Linked DNA regions of Flammeovirga yaeyamensis. The protein of the gene in region 2 interacts with the protein of the main gene of each other region in a pairwise test. Links are inferred from orthologs where the notes say so. Each region holds a gene or a part of one and is shown on either strand. Other genes may lie near its edges.

Region 1 (3,300 bases), 4.6 Mb from region 2 along the record:
ATGAACTATTGGATTCTTTCTAGAGATTACCCTGGTGCATGGGTTAGTTACTTAGAAGCCTCAGATAAAATTGATTTTGCCGCTTTCTGTGCTGGTATGGTAGCAAGTCACGGTCCTGCAGACCCAAATCATAATCATGATTGTTTCTCTAGATTAGAAAATATGGGTAAAGTTTTATCAGATTCTATCTTGAATATATGGGATAAAACTCCAACTCAAGCTGTAGTTAACACTATCATCCAAAAAACGCCTATTGATTTTCGTCCCTCACAAGTACGTATAGAAAAGCATTTAAAAGTAAGAGATTGGGTATTTCGTTCCGCTTCTGGCGGTTTAGAAGGTGATATCACTTTACTGAAATTAGGAAACATCAATTGGTTTGCTTCACCTTCTGATATATCGGGTGAAATTGCTATTGATTATGAATATGATAAGCTGGTAAAACAAAAAAATGAACACTTTATGCTGACAAGTTTTAACGGTAACTATGTTGGTTACATCACTTGCGATGCATATTATGATACGCTTGAAAGCTTCGAAATTCGCGAAATGAACTGGGTAGGACCGGAATATGGGGCATATTTTGGTGATATTATTAAAGAATTGATAGAAAATTAATTTTTCATTTGTACCAATAACATTATTGGCTTAAATTAGCTTCATAAAATAAAGAACAGTCCGACACCGATTCCTTCTGGTGACGACTATAAAAGAAGATAGCTTCATATCTCACACCTTATTTTTATAAATTCTTCTGAAAAAGTATTTCATACGCGACAGCCACAAAACTGTCATCATTAATTTTTATGTATACAAGAAAGCTACTAGAGGCTAGATTGCTATCCGAATTAAAGGATATTGCAGAAAGTCTTGGCATGAAAAATTTCAGTAACCTTCGCAAGAAAGAGTTAATTGAAAGAATAGAGAAGCATGTCAATGCTACTTCCGAGAAAAAATCTCCGGAAGGATCTGCTGCACCTGCCCCTGAAACAAAACAGCCAGCAGCCCCTGCCTCTAACGATAAAGAGACTACTCAAAAAACTGCTCCATCTACCCCTTCAGATAAAGCACCTGAAAAAAGGTTAACAAGACGCAAACAACAAAGTCAGCCAGCCCAAAGAGTGAAAAGAGAGAATGTTAAGAAAACGCCTCCGCCTCAAAAAGCTGGTAATAAGAAAAAGAAGAAAGGGGGGAATCAACAACAACAACACGTTCAAGTAACCCACGACGATATTATGTCGATGGAAGAAATCGATTTAGGTATTGATGCATTCGACGATTTGCCTGATTTCGATATGTTCTTGGATGATGACAATGATGAAGGGCTACCAACCTTAGAGCAAGAAAAAGAAACAGCAAGTCAACAAAAAGCACTTGAACCTAAAAAAGAACAACCTAAAGTTTCTGTAAAAGATTTTGATGGTGTAATCGATAGCGAAGGTGTCTTGGAAATTATGTCTGATGGATTCGGTTTCCTAAGATCATCTGATTATAATTATTTGGCTGGACCTGACGATATTTATGTTTCTCCATCTCAAATTAAATTATTTGGACTAAAGACAGGTGATACTGTAAAAGGTAGTATCCGTCCTCCAAAAGATGGTGAAAAATATTTTGCCTTATTAAAAGTAGATACCGTAAACGGTAAAACTACTGAGGAAATTAGAGACCGTATTCCTTTTGAATACTTAACTCCATTGTTCCCTCAAGACCAATTACACTTATCTACAAAACCTCAAATATATTCTACACGTATCCTTGATCTTTTTGCTCCTATTGGTAAAGGTCAACGTGGTATGATTGTAGCACAGCCTAAAACTGGTAAAACAGTACTTCTTAAAGAAGTGGCCAATGCAATTGCACAAAACCACCCTGAATGTTATTTGATTATCCTTCTAATTGACGAACGTCCGGAAGAGGTAACAGACATGCAGCGTAGTGTAAATGCAGAAGTTATTGCTTCAACTTTCGACGAAACTGCCGACAAACACGTTAAGGTTTCTTCGTTAGTACTTGAAAAAGCAAAGAGAATGGTAGAATGTTCTCATGATGTAGTCATTCTATTGGACTCGATTACTCGTTTGGCTAGAGCATACAACACAGTGGCTCCTTCATCGGGTAAAATCCTTTCTGGTGGTGTGGATGCAAACGCTTTACACAAACCAAAAAGATTCTTTGGTGCAGCTCGTAACGTAGAAAACGGTGGTTCTTTAACTATTATTTCTACTGCCCTAATTGATACCGGTTCTAAAATGGACGAAGTTATCTTTGAAGAATTCAAAGGTACAGGTAACATGGAACTTCAATTGGATAGAAAGCTGGCGAACAAGCGTGTTTACCCTGCTATTGATATTCCAATGTCGGGTACTCGTAGAGAAGATATGTTGATGGATAAAGATACATTACAACGTGTATGGATTATGCGTAGAATGATGTCTGATATGAAATCGACTGAAGCCATGGAATTCTTACAAAGTAATATGAGAGGTACTCGTTCTAATGAAGATTTCTTGATCTCCATGAATAAATAGTATTTCTAAAATATACGCTATGAAAAGCCGAAGTGATGTTTTATTACTTCGGCTTTTTTCTTACCTTAAATCTTGAGTTTGATTTAGGTAAAAATATTTTTCTTTGAACCCCAATTTAAACTCTATTCAATCGACTTGATATACACCTAAGTTGAAGAAATTTTTAAGCAACCAATTTTTTAATTAGCAGTTGATGTAAATGAACATTATTACATCCAAAATATATTATTACTTACCAGAGAAAAGCATATTCACTAAGATTTTTCAGGTACTCAGCAAGAATAATCCTACTTGGCTTATCTTCTTTTTTGCCTTTGAAGGAGCTTCTGTTGCTATTGCCTTTTCTACCGCCTATTCCTTTTTATTTAGTGAAAGAGCAGTAGATACTTTACCTTACATTTTCATTTTTTCTGGATTAAGTATTATGGCTCTAGCCAGAGTAACTGCTTATTTAGAAAGAAGAATGAGGCAAGAACACCTCAATACTTTTTATGGTGTTTTAAAAATTTTATTTCAACTCCTCATTTGGTATTTAAGTTTTGATCGACCCGAGTTCTTAAGTATAATTTTACTTGTGATGTCGGTCAAGATCATCATCTTCTTAGAAGATAGTACCTATTGGTCAGTTTCTGAAAATACCTTCACCACATCAGAAAATCGCACTTATTTTGAGAAAGCAAAATCCATCAAACTATTCTCTAAATTAGCCGGATTTATATTTGCCATTGTGATTAGTAAGGTATTAAGTCCATCATCTATTGCTTTTATT
Region 2 (3,259 bases):
TTACAAACGTTCTATCATCAATTTGTGCACGGATTACATACAATCCTGGATTAAAATCAGAGAGTATGTATTGCGTCTTTAACTCTCCTTTTAACAATTTTAATTGTGCAGAATAGGAGTCATCGTCATCAGATTCTTTTTTCATGGAGAGTTTTACTTCTTCATTTTCTCCAAAAAAGCCATTCACCTTTAGTGTATCACTTTCTACAGCTACTTCAAAAAATGGTCTTTTATAAGAAATGTCTGAATCATAAATTTTCATTGTGGTACTAGAGGTAAGTTTAGACACCTCTCCATATACTGCTTTTCCATCTAATGCAAATTGAAATTTATATATACCTACTGGAAGTTTATTGATTTCATATTTTCTTTTTAATTCCCCTATTTCTCTAAAGACTTCCCAAAATACTGTTTTGTTACTTCTCTTCACTGACAATTGAAAAAATGAATCTTCCACAGATGTTGATGATGCAAAAATATTTATTACACCATCTTTCATAACGATACAATCACTCAGATTTTTTTCTTGAGCATGTAAAATGTTTAAAAAACCAGTAACAAAAATTAAAATCAAAAAATTTTTCATAAAAAGAAAAAGGAATAATTTAATACAGATATTAGCAGTACATATATAAATAATGGGTAGCAATATACATTTATTGTCTTTAAGTGACTGTATATTAATATGAATTAAGAAAAAATTTCACATTCTTATTTGTTTATTTATTTCAAGTATCTACCTTTGCATCTCGGAAATTCGAGGTGATTATATAAACCACTGAAAATAACCGACAAACGGGCATAGCTCAGCTGGTAGAGTTACGGTCTCCAAAACCGCAGGTCGTGGGTTCGAATCCTACTGCCCGTGCAAAATTAAATTGAACTTCTTATATTTAGCCGTTCAATTCATTTTTAAAACTTAGTATCAGAAAAAGTTGTTACAAATCAACAACTTTTTTTGTGTGAAAATCGAAAGAATTATGAATAAAGTAATTCAGTTTATTAAAGAGTCATACACAGAAATGACAGACAACGTATCTTGGATGTCATTCAGTGAAGCAAAGGATAGCTCAATCTTAGTATTAGTTGCTTCTTTGGTGTTTGCTCTAGTGATTGGTGGAGCAGATTCACTAATCAATGCAGCTTTGGAGTTTATCTACAAAGCGATATAAGTAATTTATTTAGTTAAGAAACCTCAACAGATTAAACTTAAAAGCTATGGGTGACCTTAAATGGTATGTAGTAAGAGCTGTAAGTGGTCAGGAAAAGAAAGTGAAAGATTACCTTCTTAAAGAGTTGGAAAATCAAAAGCTTGAAAATTTCATCACTGAAGTTATCGTACCTACGGAAAAAGTATATCAAGCAAGAAAGCAAAGAGACGGTAAGATCAAAAAGATCGCTGTTGAGAAAAATTTGCTTCCAGGCTATGTTATCGTCCAAGCTGATTTAACAAACGGTGAGGTTCAACACACGATTAATAGTGTTCCTGGTGTCATTGGATTTCTAAACGCGGATACGAAAGATCCGACAGTGCTTCCAAAACCAATGCGCGAGTCAGAGATTAATCAGATCCTAGGCAAAGTCGATGAGTCGGACGAAGGCGAAGTTAAACATGATACGTCTTACTCTGTCGGCGAAACAGTACGTGTTATGGATGGTCCATTCTCTGGATTCTCCGGAAGCGTAGAGGAAGTCTTCGAAGAGAAGAAAAAACTCAATGTCATGGTGAAGATCTTTGGTCGTAATGCACCAGTAGAACTCGATTATAAACAAGTAGAAAAAGAAGAGTAAAATGGCAAAAGAAATCGAAGGTTTCCTGAAGCTTCAAATTAAAGGTGGAGCAGCCAATCCGTCGCCGCCAGTAGGTCCTGCGTTAGGTTCGAAGGGTTTGAACATTATGGATTTCTGTAAACAGTTCAACGCAAGAACACAAGACAAAGGTGGGCAATTATTGCCTGTTTTAATTACAATTTACAAAGACAAGTCTTTTGAATTCGTAATCAAAACTCCTCCTGCGGCAAACTTAATCCTGGATGCGGCGAAAGTTAAAAAAGGTTCATCAGAGCCTAACCGTAAAAAAGTAGCGAAAGTTACTTGGGATCAAGTTAGAACGATTGCAGAAACAAAGTTACCAGATCTTAACTGTTCTACAGTTGAATCAGGTATGAAAATGGTTGCGGGTACAGCTCGTAGCATGGGTATCACAGTAGAAGGAACAGCTCCTTGGGAGGCTTAATTTTACAAGAATTAGTTTTTAATCATGGCAGTATCAAAAAAAATGAAAGAGGCTCTATCTAAATATGATAGAACTCAAGAATACACGCTGGAGAAAGCTACAGAACTTGTGAAAGAAATCTCTTTCGAGAAGTTCGACGCTTCTGTAGACTTAGACGTGCGTTTAGGTGTTGACCCACGTAAAGCGGATCAAATGGTTCGTGGTGTGGTAACTCTTCCTCACGGTGTAGGTAAAGAAGTTAGAGTTCTTGCTCTAGTTACTCCAGACAAAGAAGAAGAAGCAAAAGCAGCAGGTGCTGACTACGCTGGTTTAGACGAATTCATCAAGAAAATCGAAGGTGGATGGACTGATATCGACGTAATCATCACTATGCCAACAGTAATGGCTAAAGTAGGTCGTTTAGGTAGAGTTTTAGGTCCTCGTGGTCTAATGCCAAACCCTAAAGCGGGTACAGTAACATTAGAAGTTGGTAAAGCTGTGAAAGAAGTGAAAGCTGGTAAAATCGACTTTAAAGTTGACAAAACTGGTATCATTCATACTTCAGTTGGTAAATCATCTTTTACTGCTGAGCAGTTAAAAGAAAATGCAGCTGAGTTGATTCAGACTTTATCTAAGTTAAAGCCTTCATCGGCTAAAGGTACATATTTTAAGAGCGTAACGATCTCTACAACTATGGGTCCTGGTATCAAAGTTGAGAAGAGTTCTATCGATAGCTAATTATGACAAAAGATCAGAAAGTACAACTCGTTGAGGACTTAAGTCAAAAATTGGCGGCTTGTGATTACTTCTACATCGTAAACAGTGCAACTATGACTGTTGATGAAGTAAACACATTCCGTAAGGCTTGTTTCTCAAAGGGTATCGAATATCAAGTAGTCAAGAACACGCTAATTGCGAAAGCTCTTGACAAATTGGATACACAAACTGACTACGCAGAACTTAAAGAGGGTGCTCTTAAGGGTATGTCAGGTATCTTGTTCTCACCAGAATCTGGTGCTGCTCCAGCAAAAGTTCTTAAGGACT

Evidence for each region.
Region 1: the proteins of nusG (region 2) and rho interact in binary tests that used the Escherichia coli proteins (3 or more experiments, as listed by UniProt). The link is inferred for Flammeovirga yaeyamensis from one-to-one orthologs.

The regions. Positions count from the first base shown.
Region 1 is NZ_CP076132.1:25,594-28,893, forward strand. What follows is about bases 202-3,168. They hold rho (transcription termination factor Rho), read left to right. Parts: upstream 202-806; coding sequence 807-2,531; downstream 2,532-3,168. Other genes in these bases: KMW28_RS00100 (neutral/alkaline non-lysosomal ceramidase N-terminal domain-containing protein), read left to right, coding at 202-618; KMW28_RS00110 (cyclic nucleotide-binding domain-containing protein), read left to right, coding at 2,731-3,168. In the rest of the region: more of KMW28_RS00100, read left to right, coding at 1-201; more of KMW28_RS00110, read left to right, coding at 3,169-3,300. UniProt on the Escherichia coli protein: Facilitates transcription termination by a mechanism that involves Rho binding to the nascent RNA, activation of Rho's RNA-dependent ATPase activity, and release of the mRNA from the DNA template.
Region 2 is NZ_CP076132.1:4,590,416-4,593,674, forward strand. The notes cover bases 79-3,004. They hold nusG (transcription termination/antitermination protein NusG), read left to right. Parts: upstream 79-1,218; coding sequence 1,219-1,791; downstream 1,792-3,004. Other genes in these bases: KMW28_RS18200 (hypothetical protein), read right to left, coding at 79-499; secE (preprotein translocase subunit SecE), read left to right, coding at 981-1,172; rplK (50S ribosomal protein L11), read left to right, coding at 1,793-2,236; rplA (50S ribosomal protein L1), read left to right, coding at 2,261-2,953; rplJ (50S ribosomal protein L10), read left to right, coding at 2,956-3,004. In the rest of the region: more of KMW28_RS18200, read right to left, coding at 1-78; more of rplJ, read left to right, coding at 3,005-3,259. UniProt on the Escherichia coli protein: Part of the processive rRNA transcription and antitermination complex (rrnTAC). The complex forms an RNA-chaperone ring around the RNA exit tunnel of RNA polymerase (RNAP).